3 regions of the Erwinia magellanica genome follow, and region 3 is predicted to be linked to each of the others. Evidence: predicted binding sites of a transcription regulator. Region 3 holds the regulator's gene; each other region holds the start of a gene.
What was found. Region 3 encodes LexA, which represses DNA repair genes until DNA is damaged. Its sites were predicted from a motif close to TNCTGTATGTACATACAGNA; they were not measured.

Region 1 (10,176 bases), on a different contig from region 3:
CCGTCAGCGCCTCGCGCAGATAGTCGCCAGAACTGTCGCTGGCAGCATCGCGGCTGTCAGAAACGGTCAGTACTGCCACGTTAAGCGGCATAAATTCAGCCGAAGGTTTAGCCATGTTCACGTCCTTAATGTTAACCGCCGATATAAGAGAGATTCTGCGTGATGCCGGTATTGCCCTGATGCAGGAAATGCGTCTGCTTTTTGGTACGAAGGCTGGCGGCAATCCTTTCCTGCAATTCGGCCTGCTGCCCATCATTTTGCAGCAGATCACGCAGGGAAACCCCGCCATCGCCGAACAGGCAGAGATGCAGCTTGCCGGTAGCAGAGACCCGCAGCCGGTTACAGGTAGCGCAGAAATCTTTTTCGTAAGGCATGATCAGGCCAATCTCGCCCTGATAATCAGGGTGACGGAACACCTGAGCAGGCCCCGCGCTGCGCTCCCCTGGCTGACGGATCCAGCCCTGCATAATCAGCTGGTCGCGGATCACTTCGCCAGAGACATGATGTTTGCGGAACAGATTGCCGCCGTCGCCTGTCTCCATCAACTCGATAAAACGTAGCTGAATGGGCCGGGTGCGGATCCACGTAAGGAAGGTCTGAAGGCTGTTATGGTTGATGTCGCGCATCAGCACAGTATTCACTTTCACTTTGCTGAAACCGGCTTCAAATGCTGCATCAATGCCGCTCATCACCTGGTGGAATTTATCCTGACCGGTGATGGCATGAAACTGACGGGCGTCCAGACTGTCGATGCTGACGTTCAGCGCGGTAAGACCGGCATCGCGCCACTGCGCCACGTCGCGGGCCAGACGGTAGCCATTGGTCGTCACCGCCAGCTGGCGAATAGCGCTGTTTTCGCGCACGGCAGCGATGATTTCGGTGAAATCCCGGCGCAGGGAGGGTTCTCCGCCCGTCAGACGCACTTTTTCCGTCCCCGCAGCGGCGAAGGCACGGGTAACGCGCCGGATCTCATCCAGCGAAAGGAAGCTTTTATTGCTGGTGCCCTGGGGTTTATAGCCATCAGGCAGACAGTAGTTGCAACGAAAATTGCAGACGTCTGTGATCGACAGACGCAGGTAATAGAACTTGCGATCGAAGTTATCAGTAAATTGTGACACCAGAACACCTTTCCAAAACGGGAGATGCAGGCATTTCTTTCTGCACCCTGGCAACGCGTGGTTGCGGCCAATACTCCATATCCGATGACGTAGGCGTAGAGGCTAAGTGTGATTTACCGCACATCGGCAAACCTTGGTGTGAAAATTCTAGCGCTATTGTGTGAGGGATGCCAGAAGAGAGTTTCGCTATGTATTTGGATATATAACGTATTTTGCCGTATTTTAGTCACACATTACGCTAAAATAGCCTTATCAGCGCGTTACGTCTCGCCTCAAACAAACTTAAGCCAAGGAATTTTATGCGTAATCGCACGTTAGCCGATCTCGACAGGGTAGTGGCATTGGGCGGCGGACACGGCCTGGGCCGCGTGATGTCTGCGCTTTCTCCGTTAGGATCCCGGCTGACTGGTATTGTCACCACTACAGATAACGGTGGATCTACCGGGCGCATTCGTCGCTCTGAAGGGGGGATCGCCTGGGGTGATATGCGCAACTGCCTCAATCAGCTGATTGCCGAACCCAGCGTGGCCTCCGCCATGTTTGAATATCGCTTCAGCGGCAACGGCGAACTGGCGGGTCATAATCTGGGAAACCTGATGCTAAAAGCGCTGGATCATCTCAGCGTTCGCCCTTTTGAAGCGATCAATCTGATCCGTAATCTGCTTAAAGTGGACGCCTTCCTGATCCCGATGTCAGAGCAGCCAGTGGATCTGGTGGCTGTCGACAGTGAAGGCAACCATGTTTATGGCGAAACCGCTATCGATCAGATGCAGCAGCCGCCGCAGGAGCTGATGCTTTCCCCTCTCGTCAGCGCAACCAGGGAAGCCATTGAAGCGGTGGCAGAAGCAGATTTAATTCTGATTGGCCCCGGCAGTTTCTACACCAGCCTGATGCCGGTGCTGCTGATGCCTGATATGGCGCAGGCGCTGCGCCGCACGCCAGCCACCATGGTGTTTATTGGCAACCTGGGCCGGGAGCTGAGTCCGGCGACGGCGCAGCTGACGCTGGAAGGGAAACTGACGATGATGGAAAAATATATCGGCAAAAAGGTGATTGATGCCGTGGTGGTTGGCCCCGCTGTCGATACCCGTAAGGTAACCGACAGAGTGGTTATTCAGGAACCGCTGGAAGCCGCGGATATTAAATATCGCCACGACCGCCAGCTGCTACATATTGCCATTGAACATGCGATTCAGGCGATTAAGTCCGCCTGAAGGCGTTACCCTCGCCCCCGCTGCGCAACTTCAGATAATCCTCCGGGGCGGAACAGCTGCCGCCCACTCCTGCTCTGAGGATGCTTTACCCCCCACGCCTCTTTTAAGAAGCGGCGATAAACAGCTCGCGTACCTGATGAAGCTGGTCACGCACGTTAGCCGCTTCTTCAAACTCCAGGTTCTGCGCATGCTCCTGCATCCGCGCCTCCAGCTCGTGGATTTTCTTCTGTAGCCCTTTCGGCGAGAGATCCAGGTAAGGGGTGTCATCTTCCACAATAGCGCGTTGCGACTTGCCGCGACCTTTGGTTTTGTTCTTGTTGATCCCCTGCCCCAGCTCAAGAATATCGGCAATTTTCTTGTTCAGGCCCTGCGGTACAATGCCGTTCTCCTCGTTATAGATCTGCTGCTTCTCACGACGGCGCTCGGTTTCACTGATGGCCCGCGCCATAGAGGGGGTAATTTTATCACCGTAGAGGATTGCCTTACCGTTAAGGTTACGCGCCGCGCGTCCGATAGTCTGGATCAACGAGCGTTCTGAACGCAGGAAGCCCTCTTTGTCGGCATCCAGGATGGCAACCAGCGAGACTTCTGGCATATCCAGCCCTTCCCGTAACAGGTTGATCCCTACCAGCACATCAAATTTCCCCAGACGCAGGTCACGGATGATTTCGACGCGCTCCACGGTATCAATGTCAGAGTGCAGGTAACGTACCCGCTCACCATGCTCTTCCAGATACTCGGTGAGATCTTCTGCCATTCGCTTGGTCAGCACCGTCACCAGCACGCGCTCGTTGATGGCGACACGCTTACGGATCTCCGACAGCAGATCGTCGACCTGCGTCCCCACCGGGCGCACTTCAATCAGCGGATCAAGCAGGCCGGTAGGACGGACGACCTGATCGATCACCTCACCGCCCGACTTCTCCAGCTCGTAGTTGCCCGGCGTGGCGGAGACATAAATGGTTTGCGGTGCCAGTCCTTCAAACTCCTCAAACTTCATCGGACGGTTGTCCAGCGCCGAGGGCAGGCGGAAACCATACTCTACCAGCGTCTCTTTACGCGCGCGGTCACCGCGGTACATGCCGCCAATTTGCGGGATAGTAACGTGAGATTCGTCAATCACCAGCAGGCCATCTGCGGGCAGATAATCGAAGAGCGTAGGCGGCGCTTCGCCCGGCCCTCGGCCGGAAAGATAGCGCGAGTAGTTTTCAATGCCCGAGCAGTAACCCAGCTCATTCATCATCTCCAGATCAAACTGGGTGCGCTGGGAAATGCGCTGCTCTTCCAGCAGTTTATTATTCTCCAGTAAGGTTTTACGCCGATCGGCCAGTTCCACCTTGATCTCTTCCATCGCCTGGAGAATACGCTCACGCGGCGTAACGTAGTGGGTTTTGGGATAGATGGTGTAACGCGGAATCACAGAGCTAATCTGCCCGGTTAACGGGTCAAAAATCGACAGCCGCTCCACCTCTTCATCAAACAGCTCCACGCGCAGCGCATAGTCATCTGACTCTGCCGGGAAGATATCAATGACCTCACCGCGCACGCGGAAGGTGCCGCGCTGAAATGCCTGATCGTTGCGGGTGTACTGCAACTCCGAGAGCCTGCGAAGGATAGCGCGCTGGTCGATAACCATGCCCCTGGTCAGGTGCAGCATCATTTTCAGATAGAGATCGGGATCGCCCAGACCATAAATGGCCGAGACTGACGCCACCACAATCACATCCCGCCTTTCCAGCAGCGCTTTGGTGGCGGAGAGACGCATCTGCTCAATATGCTCATTTACTGAGGCATCTTTCTCGATAAAAGTATCTGAGCTGGGTACGTAGGCTTCAGGCTGATAGTAATCGTAATAGGAGACGAAATATTCCACCGCGTTGTCCGGGAAGAACTCTTTCATCTCGCCGTAGAGCTGCGCGGCCAGCGTTTTGTTGGGCGCCAGCACCATGGTTGGACGATTGAGATCGGCTATCACGTTGGCGACGGTAAAGGTTTTTCCGGAGCCGGTTACCCCGAGCAGCGTCTGATGCGCCAGCCCATCTTCCAGCCCCTCTTCCAGGCGACGGATCGCCTCGGGCTGGTCGCCAGCGGGTTTGAAATCGGAGTTGAGTTTAAAGACTTTGCTCATTGAATGGCTACCTGGTGATGAAGTGCAAACCTAATTTTACTCTGCCACACCGATTTTACCAGCAAAAAAGACTGGATATAATCACAGTTATTTTGCAAGATGAAGAAGCGAGTGGAGCAGCGGTGCCGTCAGGGTATAGCCCAGCGTTACTTCTGCTACAGCCTGGCAGGGTTATCCCCAAGAGGGTAGTAACTTTAACAATTGTCAAGCTTCACTGACAAAATGCAGGCGCCATTATATCGGCGGAGTTTATGCGGCTTGATTTTAAATAACTGATTGATTTCACTTGTTTTATCCCCAAAGACGAGTTTCGCATCACTTCGTGCTCAACCCGCGCCCGCTCTCGCCTGGCGTAAGTTTTCAGACGTTCATGCACATGGTTATCCACAGGAATGGTGGATAACTGATTTCAGCGCCCGCCCCGTCTGCTGTGTATAAATCGTTACCTCCCTGCCGCGGCCCCCACAAATATTTTTTTTGCATTATTTTCGCCTGTGGCTTCAGGATTGGGGCCAGCCAAGAGCATAGATCCCTGATTGCCGCCACCCTTTTCTCAGCGATTTTTTCACTTTGATGACAGCCCCCGATAGCCTCTGAGACAGGCGGTTGCACCAGGAATGATTCTTACTCAGCACCGAGTGAGTGCAGCAGAATATTACCTGGAGCAATTATTTAACGTTTATTACCAATCACGGGCGCTGATTATCAGCTTCCCTGCTGTTTTCCCCGCTTTAAGCCAGGTTGGCCTGTCAATTGCAAGATCCACGGTAACCGCCTCACGCTTTCTTAACACCAGAGCGAGAAGCCCGAAGCCGCAGGCGTTTCGCTGGAAACGTTGACGACTGTTTGCCACACGACGCAGAGCGGATGCAACCAGGTGCGATCGAAAACTGTCTGGAGGAGAGTGTCAGATGCTCAGCTTACGTTCAATCAACCAATTTTATGGTCAGAATCACATCTTGTGGGATGTTGATCTGGATCTAGCCCCCGGCACCTGTACCGGGGTTCTGGGGCGGCCTGGCATGGGGAAAACCACGCTGGTCAACTGCATCATGGGTCATCTGCCCATTAACAGCGGGTCGATGATCTGGCAGGAGGCGAATCTTCCTCCCAAGGATCTGCTGCTGCAACCAATGGAACAGCGCGCCGCGCTGGGCATTGGCTACGTGCCGCAGGGGCGGCAAATCTTCTCCCAGCTCAGCGTGGAGGAGAATTTACAGATCGCCTTGCTGGCCGGTGCCGGACTGGCGTGCCACAAAGCGATTCCGCAAATGGTGTATGACCTGTTTCCGGCGCTCTACTCTTTGCGACATCAGCGCAGCGGGGAGCTACAGATGGACCAGCAGCAGCAGTTAGCACTTGCCAGGGCGCTGGTGTTACAGCCGAAGCTGTTGATTCTGGATGAGCCAACCGAGGGCATGTCGCCGTGGCTGGAAGAGGAGATGGGCAACCTGATCCACCGGCTGAACCATGATTTCGGGCTGACGATTTTGCTGCTTGAACAGCGTATCTCTTTTATCCGCAAGGTCGCGGATTACTTTTTGCTGTTGCATCGCGGGCGCAATGTGGCCCATGGCAAAGTCGCTCAGCTGAATGAGAGCATGGTAAACACCTGGCTTAGGGTATCCTGATAGTCAGAATGAGCGATTCCGGGGCTGTCTCCCCGGAATCAGCATGGCTGAACGGTAATTACTGCGGTAAACGCAGATAGTGCCCCAGATGATCAAACTCATCGGCGTGAGTCAGCCAGGGGATCTCTCCCAGCAGCGGCGCAGGTAAACGCTGTTTTAACGTCGCCAGATACTCCTGGTGCCGTTTTCCCGCAGGCTGGATCCCATTGGCTATCCAGCCTGCCAGACGCAGGCCACTGGCTTGTATCGCCTGTGCCGTTAACAGGGCATGATTGATACAGCCTAACTTCACCCCAACCACCAGCACCACCGGCAGCTGTTCCTGCTGCACCCAGTCGGCAAACGTCGTGGTGGCAGAGAGCGGTGTGAACCAGCCTCCGGCGCCTTCAGTAAGCACCCAGTCTGCCTGTTGTGTTATGGCGGCCAGACCAGCCGAGAGACGTTCAAAGGTGATGGGTCTGCCCTCTTCTTCACTGACAATATGCGGCGAGGTAGGCTCTTCAAAAGCCAGCGGGTTGATGAGGTCATAAGGTAGCGCCGGCACGCTGTTTTTTTGCAGCGCCAGCGCATCGCTGTTACGCAAGCCTTCCGGCGTAACGTCACAGCCTGACGCCACCGGTTTGTAGCCCACGCTACAAAAACCAGCCGCTCTGGCAGCCTGGAGCAGTGCGGTACTGGCTACCGTCTTGCCCACTTCCGTATCCGTTCCGGTGATAAACCAGCGTTCACTCACGATCCATTACTCCATACACCAGGTGATAGCTGAGCAGATAGCCCCGGCTGTCGCGCGGCCAGCTCTGCTCAAGCTGTTGAAAATGCCCTCTGCTCAGGCCGCCTTCACGCCTGCCGCCATGCAGATGCGTGGCACCAATCCCCTTAAGCGAACGCAGGGCGCTGAGCACATCGGCAAAGGCCAGAGTCAGGGTCTCTTGCTTCAGCCTCAGCGGCAGCTTGTCTCCGGCCAGCGCAATAGCTTCAACCGGCAGAAAGTGATTAACAGGCGCCGCGAGATCCAGCGGTTGCCAGGCTGTTGTCAGCTCGCTTAAAGAGCCAGCCGACAGCGTTGAAAACAGCACCTGACCGCCGGGAAGCGTCACCCGGTAAAGCTCCGTCAGGGCCAGCCGTAAATCACTGCACCATTGCACCGCCAGATTGCTCCAGCAGAGATCAAACTCAGGGGCAGTGAACGGCAGCGCTTCAATATCCCCTCTCTGATAGCAATCCGCCGTGTGCAGTGAGCGCGCCTGTTCCAGCATTTCTGCTGATAAATCAAGGGCTGTGACCGCATTGCCCGCCTCGCGCCAGCGCTTACTGAACCAGCCAGGACCCGATCCGGCATCAAGTACGCGCTGCCCCTGCTGTTTACGGGCGAAGCCAGCCAGCTTCTCTCCGCAAAGACGCTGCAATTCAGCATGCTGGTTATAGGTGTGTGCGGCGCGGCCAAACGCCCTGGCCACCGCCTGTTTGTTAACCCTTTGCATGATGTAGTCCCTCCAGCAGGCGCTCTATATCTTCCGGCTGATGTGCAGCGCTGAGCGTGATGCGCAGCCTGGCGGTGCCGGGAGGAACGGTAGGCGGACGAATAGCAGTGACCCAACAGCCCTGCTGACGAAGCGTTTCTGCCAGCGCCAGCGCCTGATATTCATCGCCCACAATCATCGGCTGGATAGCCGTGCAGGAAGGCAGCAAAGCAAGCCCGCGCTCGGTGGCTCCCTTACGGAAAAGCGCAATGTTGTGATGCAGACGCAGACGTAGTTCATCACCCTGCTGAACAGCGGTCAGCGAGGCGTGAAGCGCGCAAACCTGGGCGGGAGGCATGGCGGTGCTGTAGATCAGATGGCGGGCAAACTGCAACAGATAATCTGCCGTATCGTCATCGCAAAGAACGGCCGCACCGCTCAGGCCGAACGCTTTGCCAAAGGTCACCACCAACAGCTCAGGTTTTACCTGTTGCTGCCAGCAGCTACCGCGCCCCTGCTCGCCGACGGTGCCGATGCCGTGCGCATCATCCACCATCAGCCAGCTGCCGTGGCGCTCAGAGAGCCTGTGCAGCTCCGCCAGCGGCGCGCTGTCACCGTCCATGCTGAAGACTCCCTCTGTCACTATCAGGGTTTCCCCTTCCGTCCCGCTTTCCAGCAGCTTGCTTAACGAGGCGGGCTGATTGTGGGTAAAACGACGCAGCGTGGCGGGGCTTAGCGAAGCGGCTTCAAGCAGGGAGGCATGGGCAAGCTTATCGGCAAAAATACGATCCTTTTTGCTCAACATCGCCGCAATAACCGCCTGATTTGCCGCAAAACCGGAGATAAACAGCAGCGCACGGGAATAGCCGAGCCATGCAGCCAGCCGCTGTTCAAACTCCGCCTGAACGGCATGATAGCCGGTCACATGCCCTGAACCGCCCGCGCCCACCCCATAACATTCAGCGCCCTGCTGCCAGGCGTGTTTGATGGCGGGATAATGGCTCAGTCCAAGATAATCATTGGCGGAGAAGTTAAGATAGCGCTTACCGTCGATTTGCAGCGTTCGCGCATCGCTTTGCTGATTCACTCTGCGTTGGCGAAACTGCCCTTTTTCCCGGCGCGCATCCAGCGCCAGGCTCAGTCTTTGCTGCCAGCTCATTCACAGAGCCGCGTTGTAGAATTGTTCGGTATCGGCATTCAGTAACTGACCGGCCAGCGCCTGCTGCTGCTCGTTATCACCCGCCTCGGTGGTGGTATGGCGCGGGTTCAGTCCCAGTTTGCGGAAGAGCTGCAAGTCTTTGTCTTCTTCCGGATTTGGCGTGGTCAGCAGCTTGCAGCCGTAGAAGATCGAGTTGGCGCCGGCCATAAAGCACATCGCCTGCGTCTGCTCACTCATCTGTTCGCGTCCGGCAGAGAGACGGACGTGCGAGGAAGGCATCATGATGCGCGCCACGGCGATGGTGCGGATAAAGTCGAACGGATCGACATCATCGTTATCGGCCAGCGGCGTGCCTTTGACCTTAACTAACATGTTGATCGGCACACTCTCCGGCGGCACAGGAAGGTTAGCCAGCTGGACCAGCAGCCCGGCGCGATCGTTAACGCTCTCGCCCAGGCCAACAATGCCCCCTGAACAGACTTTGATCCCGGCATCGCGCACTTTTCCCAGCGTATCCAGGCGCTCCTGGTAGCTACGGGTGGTAATGATGTTGCCGTAAAATTCCGGGGAGGTGTCGAGGTTATGGTTGTAGTAATCCAGCCCGGCATGCGCCAGACGCTGGGCCTGATCGTCGCTGAGCGTCCCCAGCGTCATGCAGGTTTCCAGCCCCATTTCACGCACCCCTTTTACCATCTGCTCCAGGTACGGCATATCGCGCTCGTGCGGGTTTTTCCAGGCCGCACCCATGCAGAAGCGATCTGAACCTGCGGCTTTAGCCTTGCGTGCCGAACTCAGCACCTCCTCGACTTCCATCAGCCGCTCGGAAGCCAGCCCGGTTTTGTAGCGTGAACTCTGCGGGCAATATTTGCAGTCTTCCGGGCAGGCGCCGGTTTTGATCGAGAGCAGCGTGCTGACCTGCACCTGACGGGGATCAAAATGTTGGCGGTGAACCTGCTGCGCTTCAAACATCAGCTCTAAAAACGGCTTATCAAAAAGGGCCTGCGCCTGAGAAATAGTCCAACGAGTTGCCATTGCTTGCTCCAAAAAAATGCTGTGGTGATCCGGCTCTGCCTGGTTATACTTGTAAACTAATTTTTTTTAATTTGGTTTACAAGTTATTTATGACCCCTGCCGATCTCGCTTTTGACCGTGACCATATCTGGCACCCTTACACCTCCATGAGCCAGCCGCTGCCGGTCTATCCCGTGGTGGCGGCCCATCAGACCGATCTGCATCTGACCGATGGCCGTAAGCTGATTGATGGCATGTCCTCCTGGTGGGCAGCGATCCACGGTTACAACCATCCTCGTCTTAACCAGGCGATGAGGGCGCAGATTGAGCAGATGTCCCACGTGATGTTTGGCGGCATCACTCATCCTTCCGCCGTGGCGCTGTGCCGCCAACTGGTTGAGATGACGCCTGCCGGGCTGGAGACGGTTTTCCTGGCCGACTCCGGTTCGGTAGCG
Region 2 (10,176 bases), on a different contig from region 3:
TAAGCTCCCCTGATGAGAATAGCGCAGAAATGGGCACCTTGAGTGCATCCGCTATTTTTTGGAGTAATGTGTCGCTATACCCCTGTCTTCCCCGCTCAAGCCGGGACAAGTTCCCCACGTCACTCTCTACCTGAACAGCAAGCTCGTTCAGGGTCATCTTTTTTGCTTTACGAAGCTGTCGAATTTTCTCGCCGGGTTTCATCGGACTCACACCTTTTTTCTGCGTTATACACAAATTACCTTGCGCATATTCAGAGCTGCGCTAATATGCGTAATACGCATTAAATAATGCCACTGAGCAACAACGGGTGTTATTTCGCTCTTTTTAAAATCTGGCTGCACCGATACAGGTGCCTGTAAATCTTCACTTTTACAGCATTCTCTTGCGCTTTCCAAACCCCGGAACCGCGGCGTTTCAGCGCCTTGCGGCTGACTGATTACCTTTTGCGTAGAAAGAGGAGGAGTCATTATGAGCCAGATAGTTTCAATCCTGAAGTATGAAGAAGGTTATCGCGATGTGCCCTTTATTGACACCCTGGGTTATCCCACCCTGGCAGGCGGGATAAAGATTGGGCCTGAAGGGGCCTCACTTGCCAGTTATATCTTTAAAGATCCTCAACAGGTGGGGGATCTCTGGATGCAAACGCTGATTGAAGGAAAAATTTTCGACCTGAAAAAGCGGGTGCCTGTAGCCGCTGCGCTCTGTCAGTGCAATGCCCCGCGCGCAGATATGCTTTACAGCATGGCATATCAACCGGGTGTGAAGGGGCTGGCTGGTTTTAAAGAGACGCTGAACTCAATTGCAAAAGGCGATTTTTCCTCTGCGGCCGACAGTATGCTGAACAGCTTGTGGGCCAGACAAACGCCCGCCAGAGCCAGACGGCAAGCCGCAGTGATGCGCAGCGGGGCCTGTGAGAGCTACCGGGGGCTGATATGAAATTTACCTTCTATCTTTCTCTGGTCCTTGTTGCCCTGCTGTTGTTATTACTGATCAGGCGCTACAGCTCGGTTGAATTTGTTCATCACGCAAGATTACTGTTTAAAACCTGGTCGGTGTGGCTGGCTTCAGTGGGGTCGGTAACGGGCGCCTGGGTACACTCCTTTCCTGATTCCGCAATGCGCGCGTGGCAAGTGCTGCCGCCAGACCTAAAAAGCGTTATTCCGCCTGACTACCTCGGCATTATCAGTGCATTTCTGGTCGCTATGGCGGTAATGGCTCAGTTTGTGCGCCAGCGTCCCCTGGTCAATGAAAGAGATAAGCTCGACAGCGCAGGAAGCCAGTAAGCCGCCTCCGTTGTCAGTAGTCCACCGTCACACCTTCTGTTGTTTCAGCTTCTGTTCTGCAACTCCCTTCCGTTCATCCCGCCCGTAACGGGCATTTAGTCACATCACTCTCCCCCGGAGGTCTTTATGATCGAAGTAAACTGCTTTGCTGATTTAAGAACCACTGCGCCAGTAAAAGCTGGTGATATCGCGGCTCTGAAACGCTATTACGATAAAGATTCGAGTTTTCATGGTGGCGGCGATTTTGTCGGTTTCCTGGGCACTACCTCACTCAGTGATGATGGTGGCTCTTTAGCAAAAGGGAACGGCTTCTACTGGAAGCGCATCATTAATGATACTGAACAGGTGAACCTCTACCATTTTGGCGCTAAAGGGGATGGCATCACTGATGATACGGATGCGTTTAAAAGGATGTTCAGCTGGTCGCAATCTTATGACGTGAATGCGAAAGATATTGGTGTTCGCTTTCCGGCCGGGAAATTTTTCATCTCGCCGGTGGATCTGTCGATCAGCGAAATTCCCTGCTTCGCACTTTATGGGGACGACGCACCCTATGGTGTGACGCCGCGCACGGTGATCGTCTCCGATAAATCCTTTAACACAGTATTTAAAGTCAATGCCCGCCGTACCATTATTCGCGGTATCAGCTGGAACGGGCAGGCCAATGCGGATACCGTTGCCAATACTGGCGCTATCACTCAGGCTATGCTCTCAAACGTGCAGCCCTTTTTTGAAAACACCACGATAGAAGGGCAGTTCGTTAACATCCGCTGCTTCCGCGCGCAGAACAACGGCGGTACGGTGATCAAACTTCTGGATACGCTGGATACCCGCTTTGATCAAATCTACACCCAAAATACCTACGCCCGCGTATTTGATATCGGCTGGTCTAACTCACCCAATGGTGTCTGGGACCACTCAACCGCCGTTGAGCTTTCCAACGCCAATTTCCAGTATGGCTATGGTGATGCCACGCTGGTGATGCCGCGAATGACCCAGGGTATGATCCGCAACGTCTGGATTGAACATACCCGCTTTCCGGGGGATCTGAGTAACGGGCAGTGGATTATCGATGCGCTGAGCGTGGAGGATTGCGATAACCCGCTGTTGCTGAATAACAGCCGCGTACAGATGCGCCAGCTCAACCTTCAGGCTGGCTCAAAGGTCAATCTTGATAACACTTCTGAACGCTGGTTATCAGGTTATGAGAGTGGCTGGCGTCGGGATGAGAATTTCGGCACCACCATGACCGGTTCAATGAAAGCGGGGTGGTACACCGGCTATAAACTGACGAATATCTCAGATAAGGACAACTGGTACCGTATTGGCAAATTTGTCTTTCCAAAGATTAACCAGCAATGGACGCTGGAGTTTATCAGCAAACTTTCAACGGCCAATCCCTCCGGTATAGCGACTAATCCCTTACAGACTGTCTCATCCGGCGTGACCTGGCTCAATTTGCAGCGCTGCGTCAGCTCAGTGTGGGCAGATATGTTTCATCGGGGGCTGACCGCAGTGCTGGACGTTAAGTATCAGCGAAGTTACCAGAACATCGTTGAGGTGTGGGTAAAACTAAAAGCGGGCAGCGGTGACACGATGTTTAATCTCCGTTCAACTGGGCCAACGCGATTCGAATCGGGGGAGTGTTCCTTGTTTACGCCGGATCTGAGTGAGGTCATGGATTTGACAACGCTGGGAACGGCTACGCCAAGCGCACGCCTCAGTATTCACAACGGGCTGGCAGGGATAGGAGCAAATGAAAATGGCGTGGTCACCATAGCAACAGCCGAGGCGACAACGCCCGCTACCAGTGCGCCGGTAGGGTATATCACCCTTAACGTTAACGGTGTGGATCGCAAAATTCCTTACTATGGCTGAAAAATCGCAGATAACCTAAAACCGCCTCCCCAGGGCGGTTTTTTTTTAAGTGTAAATTTATTTACTTTTTAAGGGGAGAAAGGGCTGGTAGTGGGCCTGAAACGATGAAATAGTGAAGCTGTATCTCCAGGACTAATCTGTTTTTTTCAGCGGATTTTCCCGATGTGGTCAGATAAAAGGCCTTTTTGGGCAAAAAAGCAGAAAAACAGGCCAAAAAGCGATCCTGCCAAAAATCAAGACTTGAGATGGCGGAGCGTTGGTCCGTAAAATAGGGCCAAAACACAAATCAGGAGAATTCTGTGTCAGAAGCTGCCACTTTAGAAGACGATCTTAACCGGCTTGAAGAAGCAAAGAATATCGCGCTCGGCTGGCGTATCGTGGGCCAGATGGAGCCACATACTCTGGAGGATGCCATCCAGATGCTGCGTGACAGCTCTGCCCATGCGGCGAAGGTGTACGAGCTGCTCTATGCAGAAATTGCACACCGCTCTAAATAGTCCGCCTGTTTTCGCCTGTCAGGCCAGCCGCGTATTACCGGCTAAGCGATGATCTCTCCAGGCTTCCCAACATTTTGTGGGGTCGATATCCTGGTAGCCACGCAGTGGGTCCATGGTGCGTAAAAGTTCGTCCGGCACTGAAATGCAGGTGGCGCCATCACGAAGGGTTTCAACTTCATGCTGCGTTAACGGGTAGCCTTTTTGCGCTTCTGCCTTTTCCAGCAAGGCAGCCAGGGAAGGGATAAACAGTATTGCCATGCCTGACGTTCTCATGAGATTTATGCTGTACAGATTTTCGGCATTGAGCGGCGAAACTTTAGCAATTCCCAGATAATAAGGCAGGAAAGCGAGGCAGGAAAAACTGGGGATCAGAAGCTGAAGCGGTGGTAAATCATCAGCACAGTTAAGATATAACGAAAAAAATGCCCGCAGAGCGAATCATAACGGGCCAACACCAGGGAAACTTAATACGTTAAGCCTGGCATGTTGTGACGGGAATGCAACGCGAAAATCGGTCCGGGTGCGCATAACATTAAAATATTTCAACGAATAGTCCTGTTGTGGTTCAAAATTCTTCAGAGATCAGCCACTGGTCCGCTTCATCGAACATTTCTTCAATAATTCTCAACATTACCGACTTATCACTTTTACTGGCATCGGTCTTTACGCCATTGGCCTGCATGGGTTTAACCTTCACTTCTGCTTCAGGAAAAACGCGCTGAATACGTTTGGTCAGCTCGGTCAAAATCAGCTCCTGAGCATTGGGCAGTCCGGCGACGTTGCGCTTATCGTAAATCAGTTCAACAAACATGGCTTCTTCCTGGTTATAAATGCTGTATAAAAATACAGTTATTGTCCGCAATCTTCAATGAAAATTTCGCAGATAGTGGTCATTTAAAAGCCACGCAGCCCGCTAAATGGGTGAAATGAAGTCACTTCTCCGCAACTATCATCAAATTCCAAAAATCGCCTGGGTTACACTGCTTCTTCCCGAACAAAAAAGTGGAGCAAATCATGAAAAAATTATCTTATATCGCAGGGATTCTGGCTGGAGGTTTGTTGCTTGCGGGTTGCAGCAGCGACCACATATTGCACATGAAAGATGGCTCTACCGTGGTGGTTCAGGGCAAACCCAAAGTAGACAGCGCCACCGGCATGGTGGTTTATACCGATGAGCAGGGGCAGCAGCAGGCTGTGAACCAGGATCAAATTAAAGAGATGAGTTCGCTGAATAAGTAGATCCCGGCAGGCAATTCTTCACACTTAAGTCAAACATGGGCAGCTTCCTGTGATACGCTTTCTGCTAATTACTGAATTAAATCAGAGAGTACTGTCCGGAGAACCCTGCCCATGTTCCGCACTATCGCCGCTGGATGTCTTATTGCCTGTGCCTCCTTTACCGTTGGGGCAACCAGTGATTCGCCCAGGCTCAATACTAAATTTCAAATCAGCTGTCCCGGTCGTCCGACCATGACCGTCACCAAAGCGCAATATGGTTTGACCACGCTGATGTGGCCTGGCGATCATTTCCAGATTGCGGCCGGCAAGCAGCGCTCTGAAACCGAAAATGGCGATAAGGTGTCGATTGTGCTGTTCCGTAATGGCGATCAGATGGTGGTAAACCAGTCTGATGAGAATATTTTCTTCTCCTACGATGGCGCAAACAAGCTGGTTTCCTGTACGCGCAGCAGCGAAAGGGATAACAATGCTGTGGAACTGCAACGTACCGACGCTTCTGGTCATCTGGCGTCCTGATCTCGTCTCACTCATATACTTAAGGAAAAGAGCATGGAACTAACCGTTACGCCTCGCCCTACGCCGGAAGATTTAGCCGAGATCCGTGCAGCGATGATCGCCTTTAATGCCGGTCATATTAATATTGATGAGATGAAAGATATCGGGGTATTTATCACTGGCCCCGACGGAAAAAAACTGGGCGGGCTGACGGGCTCAACCATTGGAAACTGGCTGCGGATTGATATGCTGTGGGTCAGTGAAGCCCTGCGCGGGCAGGGGGCAGGCACCAGGTTAATTCGGGCAGCAGAGGAAGAGGCCCGCCAGCGTGGGTGTCTCTACGCACAGGTAGACACAGCAAGTTTTCAGGCCAGACCCTTTTACGAAAAGATGGGTTTCACCGTTCAGCTTATGCTTGATAACTACCCGCGCGTGCATCAAAGAATTTACCTGACCAAAACGTTGTAGGCGTTACTCGCTCAGCCGCTGGCGCAGATCCAGCGGCGAATTTTCTGCCTCATCCAGCAGCGCCAGCCACTGGCGCATATCCACTTCCTGCCAGGCAAGATGACCTGCGGTAGTGCCCATCAGCACCACATCCGGTCTTAGCGCCCGGTAAAACTCTATCGACTTCTTTAAATCGGCCTCGTTGCTTTCAGGAACCAATACCGTTATCCAGCGATCCTGAGAGAGGGTGATGGTATCACCTACAAAGAGATAGGTTTTGCCATACGGGGAGGCGTAAAGGTAGCTGGTGCTGCCAGGGGTGTGTCCGGGCGTGGGAACAACATGAAAGCTGCCGCAGTGTAGCTCAGCCTGATTAAAGGTGTCGTCAGGCTCTGCAAAAGGACTCACCGGCCCCAGCGCGCGGGTATGGCAGTAGAGCGCTGAGTTAAAACGTGACTGCAAAATGCGCGCGCCCGGTCCTGCCTCATGCCAGTGGGTAAGATAATGGCGGATCATGCCGCCTAAATCCTCAATTGCCTGATGGTCGCTCAGATTTTCCACGCGGGAAATCAGTAAATTGCCACGCATATGTTGCAGCAAAAAACCGTGCATCATCAGTTCCGGTTCATTTTTACTCGCCGAAAACTCCGGTGTGGAAACCCAGAGATCCTCATACAGCTGCTTCATAGGCGCTCCAGGAGTTAGCGAAGCGTCGGATGCCCTGATATCGTCAGCGTACTGTCTCTACCTTTGACCTGCAAATGACCCTGCGCACCTAAAGGTAGCGTTACGGTATTCCAGTGATGGCCAAATTCAAGACCGGTGACCAGCGGTATGCCTGTCACCTGACGAATCAGCGTCCAGACGCTGTCGAAGTCATAGCCATTGTCATAATCTGTCAGGGTTGCCCCGGTAAAACTCCCCAGCACTATCGCTTTCTGACGTGCCAGAATGCCACTTTGTGCCAGCTGCAACAGCATTCTCTCCACGCGGAAAGGGTGCTCGTTAACATCTTCAATCACCAGGATGCCCTCTTCGATCTCAGGCAGCCAGGGCGTTCCGGCCAGGGAGGCGATCATCGCCAGATTGCCGCCCCAGATTTTTCCGGTGACGTTGACCTCTTGCGGCTCTGTTTGCCAGCTAAGAATTAATTCAGGCGAAGTCAGAGCGCGCCAGAAGTGCTCCACCGTGAATTCAGATAAAACCTTAGCGCCAAAGTTACCCGTCAGCATCGGTCCGCTGAAAGAGACAGCGCCATGGTCAAGCAGCGCAAGCTGGATAACCGTGAAGTCACTGTGACCACAAAGCGCTACCGGATTATCCCGCAGCCAGCCAGCCAGGGAGGCGCGCGCCAACTGAGGAAGCAGCCTGGTGGCGCCATAACCACCCCGCACGGCCAGTACGATATCCGGGCATGTTTTCAGCGCAGGCAGGCCGTTGAGATCCTGTAAGCGATCTGTCTCATTTCCGGCAAAACGCTGGTCACGACGGGCAATCACCTCACTGTTTAAAACCTGATGACCCTGCGCACGCAGTCGTTCAACAGCCAGCTGCGCAGCCTGCTGATTATGACAATAGCCAGAAGGAGCGATCAGATGAAAAGTGCGGGGAGTAATGGACATAATATTCACTTTTATCCTTAATGCGGTTAAAGAGTTATCGCAAATCAACGGCATTACGTTTACTGGCGTACGGCAATGTCGCTTTTAAAGGCTAAGTGGGCAATTTTTATGCAGTGAAAAAGGGATTTTTTACGCCACTTAGGGTCCAATACCTTTGATGATGACGAAAAGCGTGAATGAAGTCACTCGCAAGCGTAGAAATTTCAGAGTTTCGGCAATTTTATCCTGTCTGGCGCAAGCTATTATAAAAGCGCGAGGCTAAGGCTCAGAGGATGAATATAGCGTGAGAAAGATAAAAACGGTGGCGATAGTGAGCGTGTTATTGCTGGCAGGCTGTGCCAGCGAACCGCATAAAAGAACCATAACGCAGCAGCAAACGCCGTTAACACAGGCACCGCCTGTAAAAGTCGCTCAGGCCTGGTCGATGTTCACGGAGAGTGCGGCTAATAACTACGGCGTTGACCAGAAGCTGGTTGAGGCGATCATTTCAGTCGAGTCGGGCGGCAATCCAACGGTAGTCAGCAAGTCGAATGCCATTGGATTGATGCAGATTAAAGCCTCCACCGCAGGACGCGAGGTTTATCGGGTTCAGGGGCGCCGCGGGCAGCCAAGCAGTAAAGAGCTGCGGGATCCGGTAAGAAACATCGATATCGGCACGGCTTATCTGAAGATTTTGCAGGATCAGTCGCTGGCAGGGATCCGCGACCCCAAAACGCTGCGCTATGCCACTATTGTTTCCTATGCCAACGGCGCAGGGGCGTTGCTGAGAACCTTCTCGCGCGATCGCGATCGTGCTATAGCGATGATCAATGCCATGTCGCCGGAAGAATTTTACCAGCATGTGCAGAATAAACACCCTGCGGCACAGGCTCCCCGCTATCTCTGGAAAGTCACTACCGCTTACCGCACCATCTGATGCTAACCGGTGTGCTCTTCTCTGGCACACCGGGGGCTTTTATGCGGTTGAGCAGGGGATCTTCTTCGAAGAGGGAGAGAGCGTCTTGCCCACCCTGGCTGTGCTTTTTGGCATAAAAGGTAGAGCTGTTAACCCTGATTATGCAGAAAAGTGCGTGTCAGCCCAGGGGCTGATACCTGACCTGCCTTTCTCTTTATCACTCTTCTGCCAGGCTGGCGTCATTACTGAAAACGTTTCGCTTTATCGCGGGCAAGCCGCTCCAGAGAGAAGATAATCTGTTGTAGTGAGCGCTCCTCACCTGCATTCAGTGAACTGAAGCGAAAGCTGAGTCGAGGCGTTACCACAGTTTCATTTTTATTGCCGACCACGCTGCGTTTACCGATGTGAATCAGACAGGCGTCTACTTCAAAGCGGCCATAGTCACCAAGCTCAACGCGAAGTTTTTTGAACGTCTCTCCGCCATGCAAAGAGTCAGGGATCGGCGAGTCACCAAGCACGGCAACGCCGCCCAGTGAGAGATCCTGGAGGCGCATCCGGCCTTCACCGCTGCCGTCCGGCCACTGCGCATAGCAATAAAAAATGGGGTCAAGCGGCGCAGAAACGCGGAAAAACTCGCGGCGCTGGATCATCCACAACAGGTCGGGCAGGGCAGCGCTAAAAGCAGGCAGCCCTTCAAACTTATCTTCCTGTAGGACACCAAGCGCAAATTCCACTTTTGCGCCATGCGTTTCAGCCGTGAAATGCAGCTCTTCTGCTGCAACAGCCATCTGGTTTTCATAATCATTACTGCCAAGGTCGAGGATCAGGCGATCCTGATCGGCATCCAGCAAGCGGGTAATAAACTGGCCGCGACTGTGCGATACCAGGATAGGCGTCTGATTTTTCAACAGATTCTTAAGTACGCCAAGCACAGCCAGCGGGCCGCGCTTCAGGTACTGTTCTTTATTTTCTTCTTCTTTCACATCCCACTCCAGTTGAATGTAAGAACACGCGCTTTCAGCGGTATACGTCGAATTATCGGCAATAAAAGAGGGGGCTTTAGCCCGCCAGGAAAAAAAATTTCTGAAAAAGTTTAGATTTAAATCACAGAGTTAGAATCCTGACCTATACTTACCCCGTCTAATCAGCAAGCCACAAGGAGCAGTAAATGGGTATTTTGTCATGGATCATTTTTGGATTGATCGCAGGGATTATCGCCAAATGGATTATGCCGGGTAAAGATGGCGGTGGAATTATCATCACCGTGATCCTGGGCGTTATCGGTGCCGTAGTCGGGGGCTGGATCAGCACCCTGTTTGGCTTCGGCAGAGTAGATGGCTTCAACTTCGGCAGCTTTGTCGTTGCGGTTATTGGTGCGATTGTCGTGCTGTGGATTTACCGCAAAGTGAGAAGCTGACCTACTGGCTGCAAAGAAAAGGGAGACGATTATCGTCTCCCTTTTTTTATGCCCCCGAGCCGGGCGTCAGCTTACCCAATGAAAAATTCACGGGTCCCGGCTCGGAATGCACTTATATCCGGTCAGAAATCATAGCCTACAGTAGCGACCACGGTGCGCTCAGCGCCCCAGTAGCAGTAACCGGTGCCGTAACAGGCAGAAACGTAATCACGATCGGTCACGTTATTGGCGTTCACCTGCACAAATGCCCCTTTCAGGCTGCTGTTCCAGGCACCCAGATCGGCGCGTACTGAAGCGTCGAACAAGGTAGTGGAGGGCAGGCGAGTGGTGTTTTCATTGTCTGCCCACTGTTTGCCGATGTAACGCACGCCAGCGCCCACGCTGATACCCCAGTCTAACTGA
Region 3 (10,176 bases):
GCGGAACAGCAGGCGGAAGGCGTGGAGAATATCCTGAAATCACTGGCACTAACTTCCGGATTCGCCCTGGCGCATAGCGTTATTGAAGCTCATGGTTTATGCCATACTTGCGTTGAAGTTGAAGCCTGTACCCATCAGGATGCGTGCCAGCACGATCATACCCCCGCCCCGAAGAAACGCGGGCGTTAAGAAGCATTAACGCTTAAAAGCGCGGGCTTCAGATGCGGAATAATAAAAATTTGCCGGGTCAGGAGCGCTGCCACAAGGCGGGCCTAAAGCAAAAGCGCTGGTTCTCTGTAACGCAGACTGGTTGCCCTGTGAAGTGACAAACTTACACTGAAAATTTGCTACAGAGCAGACAGGCTCAAATGGATGCTATACAGGGATTTTGCCGCGGAGGGATGGTGCCAGAAGAGTGAATTATCTATTTGAAGGGCGAGAGTAAACAAGGTGTCTGAAGGGATTAAGTGGCACAGTCCATGTGCCTGGGTAGGAGCATCGTCCTGAAACGCTAAATTCTTGTCAGAGAATTCTCTGGCTGTCAGAAACGGTGGTTATTATGGGTTTCCCATTCGCTGAGTTCTTTCTCAGCCTGGTCTTTACCATAACCGTAACGTTCCTGAATCTTGCCAACAAGCTGATCGCGTTTGCCTTCAACAACAGTCATGTCGTCATCGGTCAGCTTGCCCCATTTTTCTTTAAACTTACCTTTCAACTGTTTCCAGTTACCGCCGGCTTCGTCTTTATTCATCTTGTCTCTCCTCGACCTTAGGTTTACACAGCTTTAGGATTATCTTGTCAGCGAAACTGAGAGCAACAACATAAAACGCTGCTCAATCGCCTGACATACGATAATTATAGTAGAAGATTAGAATCTTGCTCTGTTTGGCAAAATTTTACGCCAGAATCAAAACCGATGCACAACGCGCCCTGTAAAAAGGCGTTGTAAATCAGCCATTAACGAAGCGGCAGAGGAGAGTAACAAATAATTTCACTGCGCGAACCAGCTGTTGTTTTGCCAGTGTCGACGCCAGATAAGCCAGAGCGTCAGCCCACGCAGCAGCAGGAATACCGTCACTGCAAGCCACAGCCCATGGTTGCCCAGCAGCGGAACGGTAAACAGCGTCAGGCCATACCCCGCAGCCGCAATCACCATACCATTACGCATTTCGCTGGCTCGCGTTGCACCGATAAACATACCATCAAGCAGATAGCACCAGACTCCGCAGAGGGGCAGCACGATCTGCCAGAACAGGTAACTGTCGGCCTGCTGTTGCAGGGACGGAATGGAGGTCAGCAAGGCGACTATCTGCGGCCCTGTAAGACCATAAATCAGGGAAAAAGCCAGCGCCACAAGCCCTGCCTGACGACAGGCGGCGCGCCAGACGGAGAGCAACTTCTCTGCGTTTTTGGCCCCAAAGGCCTCGCCAGAGCAGGCTTCAACGGCATAGGCAAAGCCATCCAGCGCATAGGCCGTAAATGTCAGGAACATAAGCAGCACCGCATTGACGGCGACAACTTCGCCCCCCAGCCGCGCCCCCAGAACCGTCAGTGAGGCGAAGCAGAGTTGCAGCAGCAGGGAGCGCAGCATAATGTCGCGATTGAGACGCAACAGCCGCCCGATGTTGCCCCGCCAGGCCGTTTTTAACACCGGCAGCGAAATACCGCGCAGCTTCAGCACGCGCCACACCATCACTAAACCGATAATCATGGTGACATATTCCGCTATGGCCGTCGCGGCAGCGGCACCCTGCACGCCCCATTTCAGGCCAATCACCAACCAGAGATCCAGCGCGATATTCACCACGTTCCCCACCACCAGCAGGATCACCGGCGCTCGCGCATACTGAACGCCCAGCAGCCAGCCAAGCAGCACCAGATTCGCCAGCGTGGCGGGTGCGCTGAGCCAGCGAATATTCATAAACAGGGCGGCCTGATGCAGCACCTCTTTGTCGCCCCCAACAAGGGAAAGCGCAAGATGCGTTAAGGGAGATTTCAGGAGAACAAACAGCAGGCCAGCGGCCACGGCTATCAGGAGGGGTTGCATCAGCGCACGAGCCAGAGCAGGTTTATCTCCGGCGCCAAAAGCTTGTGCCGTGAGGCCGGTAGTACTCATGCGTAAAAACAGCAGCAGCATAAAGAGAAAGCTGGTGGCCGTGGTGCCAACGGCTACGCCACCAAGATAGGCAGGCTTATCCAGATGGCCAACGACCGCCGTATCCACCAGCCCCAGTAGCGGCACGGTGATATTTGACAGGATCATTGGCAGCGCCAGCCGCCAGAGATGTTTATCCGAGGGGGAAAATAATCGCATTATCATCCACTGTGCGACTGGCTAATAAGCACTATCGCGGCACCAGGCCGGTGCCGCGATACCAATGACGCACCGCTCTGAGGGTGCGCCCGGCCCCGATCGTTAGAGCCAGTTACCGTTGCGGATCACGCCCACGGCCAGCCCTTCAATCGACAGCGTCTGCTGACGCAGGTCGACAACGATCGGTTGGAAATCGCTGTTTTCAGGGAGTAAATGCACAATATTTCCCTGTTTTTTAAGGCGTTTTACCGTGACCTCATCATCAATACGCGCCACCACTACCTGGCCGTTACGGACATCCTGAGTTTTATGCACGGCAAGCAGGTCGCCATCCATAATACCGATGTCTTTCATCGACATCCCGCTGACGCGCAGCAGGAAATCGGCACCGGGTTTAAACAGGCCCGGATCCACCTTGAAATGCCCTTCAATATGCTGCTCTGCCAGTAAAGGCTCCCCGGCAGCAACGCGCCCTATCAGCGGCAACCCTGTCTCATCTTCCATCATCAGGCGGATACCGCGTGATGCGCCAGAGACAATTTCAATCACGCCTTTACGCGCCAGCGCTTTGAGGTGCTCTTCAGCCGCATTAGGGGAACGGAAGCCGAGCTGCGCAGCAATTTCCGCCCGCGTCGGTGGCATGCCGGTCTGGTTAATGTGGTCGCGTATCAGGTCATAAACCTGCTGCTGCCTTGCCGTTAGTGCTTTCATCCCGCCCCCTGGTTGTTTATACAGTCGACTGTGAGTATATACAGGTATTTGCGCATTGAAAACCTAAACCTGCTTAAATAGCGGCGGTTCGCTAAAAACGGGAAAACATCCCGTAATTAACCCATTAACAGCATTACCCACACAAAAATAGCGAGTAATATCGTCAGCAGCACAGCAGCAGAGCCCATGTCCTTCGCGCGGCCAGACAACGGATGGAATTCACTGCCAATACGGTCCACCACCGCCTCCAGCGCACTATTGAGGATCTCTACGATGATGACCAGCACCACAGACCCTATCAGCAGCACTCGCGTAATGGCATCCACGTCGAGCCAGCAGGCGACGAGGGTGGCAATAACGGCAGCCACCGCCTCCTGCCGAAAAGCCGCCTCGTTTTGCCAGGCAGCGCGTATTCCTTTCCACGAGTAGCCAGCGGCTTTTATAATGCGGGTCAGTCCGGTGACGTTATTTGCCATAATGAGGGAACCCTTTGTGATGATTAACGTCAATGTCTGGGTGGCGCACAATTTGCAACACCACAGATCTCACTGGCGCTTTCTGGTATGCTTGCGGCGCTTTGCTAACAAGAGGCTTCATGTTGTCTATGTCAGGTTGGCGTAATTTATATTATAAACTATTGAATTTACCGGTTAAATTTCTGGTAAAGAGTAAAGCGATTCCTGCCGAGCCGGTCACTGAGCTGTCGCTCGACACATCGCGCCCTATTATGTATGTGCTGCCCTATGATTCAAAGGCCGATCTGCTGGCGCTGCGTGAACAGTGCCGCAAACAGGATCTCCCCGATCCGCTGGAGCCGCTTGAAATCGACGGAACGGTACTGCCTCGTCACGTCTTTATCCATGACGGGCCGCGTGTTTTCCCCTATTTCGTGCCAAACGTGGAGTCGGTGAAACTCTTCCATGAGTACCTGGATCTCCACCGCAGCAATCCTTTGCTGGATGTGCAGATGGTGCCGGTCTCGGTGATGTTTGGTCGGGCACCTGGCCGCGAAGTGCAGGGTGACGATCAACCCCATCTGCGCGTGCTGAATGGTGTACAGAAATTCTTTGCCGTGCTCTGGTTAGGCCGCGACAGCTTTGTGCGTTTTTCGCCTATGGTGTCGCTTCGCCGCATGGCTACCGAACACGGTACGGATAAAAGCATTGCGCAGAAGCTGGCAAGAGTGGCGAGAATGCACTTTGCCCGCCAGCGTCTGGCTGCGGTGGGTCCCCGTCTGCCCGTCCGTCAGGACCTTTTCAACAAGCTGTTGCAGTCGAAAGCCATTGCCAAAGCCGTAGAGGATGAGGCGCGCAGCAAGAAAATCTCCCACGAGAAAGCCCAGCAGAATGCCATTGAGCTGATGGAAGAGATTGCCGCGGATTTCTCCTATGAAGCGATTCGCCTGACGGACCGCATCATGGGCTGGACATGGAGCCGACTCTATCAGGGTATTAACGTCAACGGCGGTGAGCGTGTGCGTCAGCTGGCTCAGGACGGTCATGAGATCGTTTATGTGCCCTGCCACCGCAGCCATATGGATTACCTGCTGCTCTCTTATGTGCTCTATCACCAGGGTCTGGTGCCGCCGCACATCGCTGCCGGTATTAACCTGAACTTCTGGCCAGCTGGCCCGATTTTCCGCCGTCTGGGTGCCTTCTTTATCCGGCGTACCTTTAAAGGTAACAAGCTCTACTCCACCGTGTTCCGCGAATATTTGGGTGAACTGTTTACCCGTGGCTATTCGGTTGAATACTTTGTGGAGGGTGGCCGCTCACGTACCGGTCGTCTGCTGGACCCGAAAACCGGCACGCTGTCGATGACGATTCAGGCGATGCTGCGCGGTGGTAACCGTCCTATCACGCTGGTGCCGATCTATATCGGCTATGAGCATGTGATGGAGGTAGGCACTTACGCAAAAGAGCTGCGCGGTGCCACCAAAGAGAAAGAGGGCTTTATGTCGATGGTTCGCGGGCTGCGTAAGCTGCGTAATCTCGGCCAGGGCTACGTGAACTTTGGTGAGCCTTTGCCCCTGGTGGCTTATCTCAACAAGCATGTGCCGGAGTGGCGGGAAGCTATCGACCCGATTGAAGCACAGCGCCCGGCCTGGCTGACGCCAGCGGTCAATGATATTGCTCAGCGCGTAATGGTGAGCATTAACAATGCCGGGGCCGCGAACGCGATGAACCTTTGCGTGACGGCGCTGTTGGCCTCCCGCCAGCGCTCTCTGACGCGTGAGCAGCTTATCGGTCAGCTGACCTGTTATGTACAGCTGCTGCGCAACGTGCCCTACTCTTCAGACTCTACCGTGCCGGATATGACGCCGGAAGCGCTGCTTGATCACGCTCTGAGCATGAACAAGTTTGAAATTGAGCAGGATAATATTGGTGAAATCATCGTCCTGCCCCGCGAGCAGGCGGTGCTGATGACCTATTACCGCAACAACGTTCATCACATGCTGGTGATGCCGTCGCTGATAGCGGTGATCCTGATGCATTACCGTGAGGTGACGCGGGCCGAGCTGCTGCGCCAGATTAGCGTGATCTATCCCATGCTGAAAAGCGAGCTGTTCCTGCACTGGAATAAAGAAGATCTGCCAGCGGTGCTGGATTTGCTGGTGAGTGAGATGGCGCGTCAGGGGCTGTTGACAGCGGACGATCAGATGCTGCGTCTGAGTCCGGCTCGTTTCCCTACGCTACAGCTGCTGGCTGCGGGCGTGCGGGAGACGCTACAGCGCTACGCCATTACTTTCTCTATTCTCAGCGCCAACCCGTCGATTAACCGCGGGACGCTGGAAAAAGAGAGCCGGACCATGGCTCAGCGCCTGTCGGTACTGCATGGCATCAATGCGCCTGAATTCTTCGACAAAGCGGTCTTTTCATCGCTGGTGCTGACGCTGCGTGATGAAGGCTACATCAGTGATACCGGCGATGCACAGGTTGAGCAGACGCATAAGGTTTACCAGATGCTGGCTGATTTAATCACGCAGGAAGTGCGGATGACTATCGAGAGTGCGGGGCCGCACGAGTAAATTCCGAGGTCGTTAAAAAGGGTCGATGAGCAATCATCGACCCTTTTTTATGGCTGCTACGCTCACCGCCAGGCGGCAAGCTGATTCTGTCACCGTCAGCGGCCCCGCTTTTGCTGCCGGTCAGTCAGTCAAAGCCAGGCAGCCAGCGGAGAGGTGCTCAACGCAATACCGATAAACAGCACCAGCCCCACGTAATTATTGTTCAGAAAGGCTTTAAAGCAGGCATCACGTTCGCGGGCGGATATCAGCTTCTGCTGATGGATAAAGAGCGCGCCAGCCAGCAGGATTGACCAGTAAAAAGCCCCGCCAAGCTGCATCATCCAGCCAATCAGCGCCATCAGTGCCAGCGTCGTCAGCTGTAAAAGCGCCACGATAAGCTTATCGAAGCGACCAAACAGGATCGCCGTCGACTTCACGCCAATCTTCAAGTCGTCGTCTCTGTCCACCATCGCATACAGCGTGTCATAAGCCACTGTCCAGCAAATATTAGCGGCAAACAGCAGCCAGCAAACCAGCGGCACGGTTTCACTTACCGCTGCCCATCCCATAGGAATAGCCCAGCCAAACGCCGCGCCCAGCACCACCTGCGGCAGATGGGTATAGCGTTTCATAAACGGATAGACCCAGGCCAGCGCCAGCCCGCCAAAAGAGAGCCAGATGGTCATCGCATTCATGGTCAGCACCAGACAGAACGAGACCAGTACCAGCCCGGCAAACAAGAGTTTTGCCTCTCTGGAGGTCACCGCGCCGCTGGGTAAGGGACGGGCCTGGGTGCGCTTAACATGGCCGTCAATTTTACGGTCGGCGAAATCATTAACCACGCAGCCAGCGGCGCGCATAAAGAATACGCCAAGGGTGAACACAATCAGCACGTTAAGCGGCGGGATCGCTTTACCCGCCAGCCACAGCGCCCAAAAAGTGGGCCACAGCAGCAGCAGCGAGCCAATCGGCTTGTCGATGCGCATCAGACGGCTGTAGGCCTGGAATTTACTCACTGGAAGCCTTCTCTCCACGTTACGGGTTCCCTTTAGCCAACAGCGACTGATAAAGCGGTGCCGGCGGTAAAAACAGTTCGGTCAGCAACAGCGGCTTGCCGGAGAGACGCAGACGGGAACGCCGTCCCCATAACGCCTTATGCTGGCCCGGCTCGATAAAATCTCGCGTCAGCGTTGAAGAAGAAAAAAGATAACGTCCCAGCGGGCGGGTGCCCAGCTGTTGCAACATCTGCTCTGGCCCGATCAGGGTTGATTCAGGGACAATTGTCCGGCCAGCGAGCCAGGGCACGCCGTCGCCACACAGCAAAATTTCACGCAGCCAGTAGCGGGATTCCTGAGGGAGAAATTCCACCTCCTGCGCCGCATCCTCTGGCCCAATAAACCCTTCACGCACAATATTCACCGTCACTTTTTCACAGTGACGTTCAAAACGTTGCGTCATGGAATCTTCTTCCATCAACCAGTCCAGCAGCGGCCTGGTCAACAAGGGCGAGGAGGCAGGAAGCCACTCAAGGGCGCGCAATTGCGTCAGCGCGTTTTCAGCCATTCGGCTTCTCCGGGCAAAAAATTGGGTGCCATAGTGTAACGCAGAGGTTAAAGGAGAACACAGCATGAGAAGGGAAATTAATGCGAATTTTGCCGGGAGCGTTGCGCGCCCTTCAGGGCGCGCCGGAAATCATTCGCGCTTCAGGCGATTGCTGTTAGCCAGCCAGAGAGTCACCACCAGGATCAGAATAGCGACGGAATAGGCGAGCGTATCCAGCGGATTTTTATGATCAACAATGATCAGGCGAATAATGGCCGTGATACCGATATAAACGAAATAGCGCAGCGGGAAGTGATAGCCCGACTGAAAGTACTTCACGATCAGGGCAATAAATTCAAAGTAGAGGAAATAGATTACTATTCCATCGATCAATAAATAGGAAGAGGTCTGTTCGCCGGCGTTCAGCAACACGTTGGCGAGATGAAAGGTCTCCTTGCCTAAAAAAACGGCCAGAATGCAGGCCAGTCCTATCAGCCCAATATTCAGCAACATCTGTAATAACCAGGCGATACGCGTGGCGGTAATCATGGTGCTTCCTCTAAAATCATGGTTATTGGTCAGGTTAATCCTGATACGCACAATATGCTTTAGTGTGAGCCAGTTCACAAGTTTTGCTTAGCCACCGCCCCGCTTTCCGCAGCAGTCGCTGATAAAGCCGCCGCTTTTACTCAACAGCACCCGGTTCCCCATGCCTTTGCGCTCCGTGACAGGGGCTGACGCAGCAGGCAGTTCCAATAAAAAAGGGTGCACACTGTGCACCCTTTGCAAGCCCCATTCAGGCTTTTTGACCCGCCGCGTTTGGTTAGCGGAAATCGCGATCCCGGTCACTGGTCATATCATACAGCTGGTATTTACGACCCAGCATCTGCCCGCCATCACGCGTCAACGGCGTCCAGCTTACCTGCGCACGGCCACGCGTTGGCGAAGCAGTAAACAGATCCATTGGAATCGAGATATAGAAGCCTTTGGTGAAGTCTCCTTCGCCGTACTCTTCCGCCGAAACGTTGGTTTTGGTGGCGTAAGCGCCCACAATCACACCGCTGTCGAACTGGCGGGAGACATCAATGGTGGCCCCTTTATCTTCGGCCAGATACTGACCCACGCTGGCTTTCACCAGCACCTGGTTATTAAAGAAGGAAGGACGCCAGTAGGCTGTCAGATTACCGACTTTTGCTGTGTAGTCGGTAAACTGCATCATGTTGTCCCAGTCACGCTGTTTGACGTAGTTGGCATCGATGCCCACTGCCCAGTCAGAGTCCAGCGGACGGTAGATCACTTCGCCCCCGACGCCACCGTACATGGTTTCCAGATAGCCGCCATAGATCTGGCCGTAGAAGCCATTACCCAGGGCGTGCATGTAGTTGGCCTGCAAATTATTAACGTAGACGTTGTTATCCACATAGTCGCGAATATGCGTACGAACGCGAGGCAATGAAGAGTCGTTTGGTGCACCGTTGTAATTAAATTTATCGTAGTTGTTTGCCAGATTGCCGAACACGCTACCATCAATCAGCAGGTGCTTCGTCAACCAGTAATTGGCGTTTGCCATCACGCCTACCTGGTAGAGATAGAAGCTCTCCGGGCCGCCAACAGACTGATTCAGAACCGGCGCTATGCTGTAGTTGAAGTCATCAGCATCAATATAGTAACCCTGCTCGGTATGGCCCGGATCGACCGGCTCAACACGCTTTTGATCCAGCGTCTGCTCTTTGCCCAGCGGATAGCCTTCCAGCTGCTGGCGAAGGCTGGCGACCCTGGTTTCCGTGGTGACTTGCGGCATCCGGTCGCGAATTTCCGTCACTTTCAGCGTGTCGATATTGGCTGGCAGGTTATTCATCAGGATCACGTTAGCGCGATCCACCCCTTCCTGGGTATCACGATACTTTGTCTGCCGCCCGGAGACGTACAGCGTGTGATCCTGCACCTGAATATTTGGCGCATCCAGTCCGGCGTTATATTTCAAATCGGTCAGCTGGCTCGCCACGGCAGTCTGCTCAAGAAACTCACCCTGCGGTTGCGGTTTATAAGCGGGTTTGGCGGAATCAATGGAAGCCGTATGCAGATCGTTGAAGTTAGTACGCAGCGTGAAGCCAGCCATAAAGGTGTTGCCGCGCTCGTAGCTGACATTCACATCTGCCCAGTCGGTAAGACGATAGATGGCACCGACGTTAATTTTGCTTTTCTGTTCAAGGCGGCCGGCAAAGTCATCCTGATAATCGTTGCCTTCATATTCCGCCTTCAGGCGAAGCGGCTGCCAGGGGGTCTGATACTCCACGCCGCCAAAAATCGCCGCAGGGCCTTTAAACATATCCTTGCCGCTGACGGAACCTGCTGTCCCGCTGGTGTCAGAACGGTTGCAGTAGCTGCTGTCTGCTTCACAGAACGGGTTTTTCACCGTGCCGCTGTTACCCAGATAACCAAAACCCAGGCCCAGCGTGAAATCAAACGGCCCCCAGGCTTTGGTCGCCACCAGGTATTCGCTGTCGAACAGGCCCGTACCACCCAGATCGCGCGCCCCTACGGCCACTTCCGGCAGCCAGTAGCCTTCCTGCCAGAGGCGGGCTTTCAGATCGAACGCTTT

Region 1: the regulator LexA is predicted to act here: its motif matches at 4,530-4,549, upstream of uvrB (excinuclease ABC subunit UvrB).
Region 2: the regulator LexA is predicted to act here: its motif matches at 4,491-4,510, upstream of AAH450_RS03420 (DinI-like family protein).

What each region holds. Positions count from the first base shown of each region.
Region 1 covers NZ_JBCHVC010000002.1:546,897-557,072, reverse strand. The annotation lists gene moaB (molybdenum cofactor biosynthesis protein B) at 1-115, opposite strand, end outside; gene moaA (GTP 3',8-cyclase MoaA) at 132-1,121, opposite strand; molybdenum cofactor riboswitch at 1,108-1,238, opposite strand; gene AAH450_RS09920 (gluconeogenesis factor YvcK family protein) at 1,418-2,332, shown strand; gene uvrB (excinuclease ABC subunit UvrB) at 2,436-4,460, opposite strand; gene AAH450_RS09910 (ABC transporter ATP-binding protein) at 5,372-6,091, shown strand; gene bioD (dethiobiotin synthase) at 6,150-6,824, opposite strand; gene bioC (malonyl-ACP O-methyltransferase BioC) at 6,817-7,575, opposite strand; gene bioF (8-amino-7-oxononanoate synthase) at 7,559-8,710, opposite strand; gene bioB (biotin synthase BioB) at 8,711-9,742, opposite strand; gene bioA (adenosylmethionine--8-amino-7-oxononanoate transaminase) at 9,832-10,176, shown strand, end outside.
Region 2 covers NZ_JBCHVC010000001.1:733,159-743,334, forward strand. The annotation lists gene AAH450_RS03390 (XRE family transcriptional regulator) at 1-202, opposite strand, end outside; gene AAH450_RS03395 (lysozyme family protein) at 470-937, shown strand; gene AAH450_RS03400 (DUF7940 domain-containing protein) at 934-1,284, shown strand; gene AAH450_RS03405 (glycosyl hydrolase family 28-related protein) at 1,411-3,162, shown strand; gene AAH450_RS03410 (hypothetical protein) at 3,462-3,659, shown strand; gene AAH450_RS03415 (hypothetical protein) at 3,678-3,917, opposite strand; gene AAH450_RS03420 (DinI-like family protein) at 4,225-4,470, opposite strand; gene AAH450_RS03425 (YgdI/YgdR family lipoprotein) at 4,674-4,898, shown strand; gene AAH450_RS03430 (hypothetical protein) at 5,010-5,414, shown strand; gene AAH450_RS03435 (GNAT family N-acetyltransferase) at 5,448-5,861, shown strand; gene AAH450_RS03440 (MBL fold metallo-hydrolase) at 5,865-6,527, opposite strand; gene ldcA (muramoyltetrapeptide carboxypeptidase) at 6,542-7,462, opposite strand; gene emtA (membrane-bound lytic murein transglycosylase EmtA) at 7,755-8,378, shown strand; gene AAH450_RS03455 (flagellar brake protein) at 8,600-9,340, opposite strand; gene AAH450_RS03460 (GlsB/YeaQ/YmgE family stress response membrane protein) at 9,526-9,774, shown strand; gene AAH450_RS03465 (TonB-dependent siderophore receptor) at 9,897-10,176, opposite strand, start outside.
Region 3 covers NZ_JBCHVC010000003.1:533,712-543,887, forward strand. The annotation lists gene zur (zinc uptake transcriptional repressor Zur) at 1-189, shown strand, start outside; gene AAH450_RS14220 (CsbD family protein) at 542-751, opposite strand; gene dinF (MATE family efflux transporter DinF) at 992-2,314, opposite strand; gene lexA (transcriptional repressor LexA) at 2,417-3,025, opposite strand; gene AAH450_RS14235 (diacylglycerol kinase) at 3,142-3,501, opposite strand; gene plsB (glycerol-3-phosphate 1-O-acyltransferase PlsB) at 3,630-6,053, shown strand; gene ubiA (4-hydroxybenzoate octaprenyltransferase) at 6,182-7,048, opposite strand; gene ubiC (chorismate lyase) at 7,068-7,595, opposite strand; gene psiE (phosphate-starvation-inducible protein PsiE) at 7,725-8,123, opposite strand; gene AAH450_RS14260 (YjbH domain-containing protein) at 8,398-10,176, opposite strand, start outside.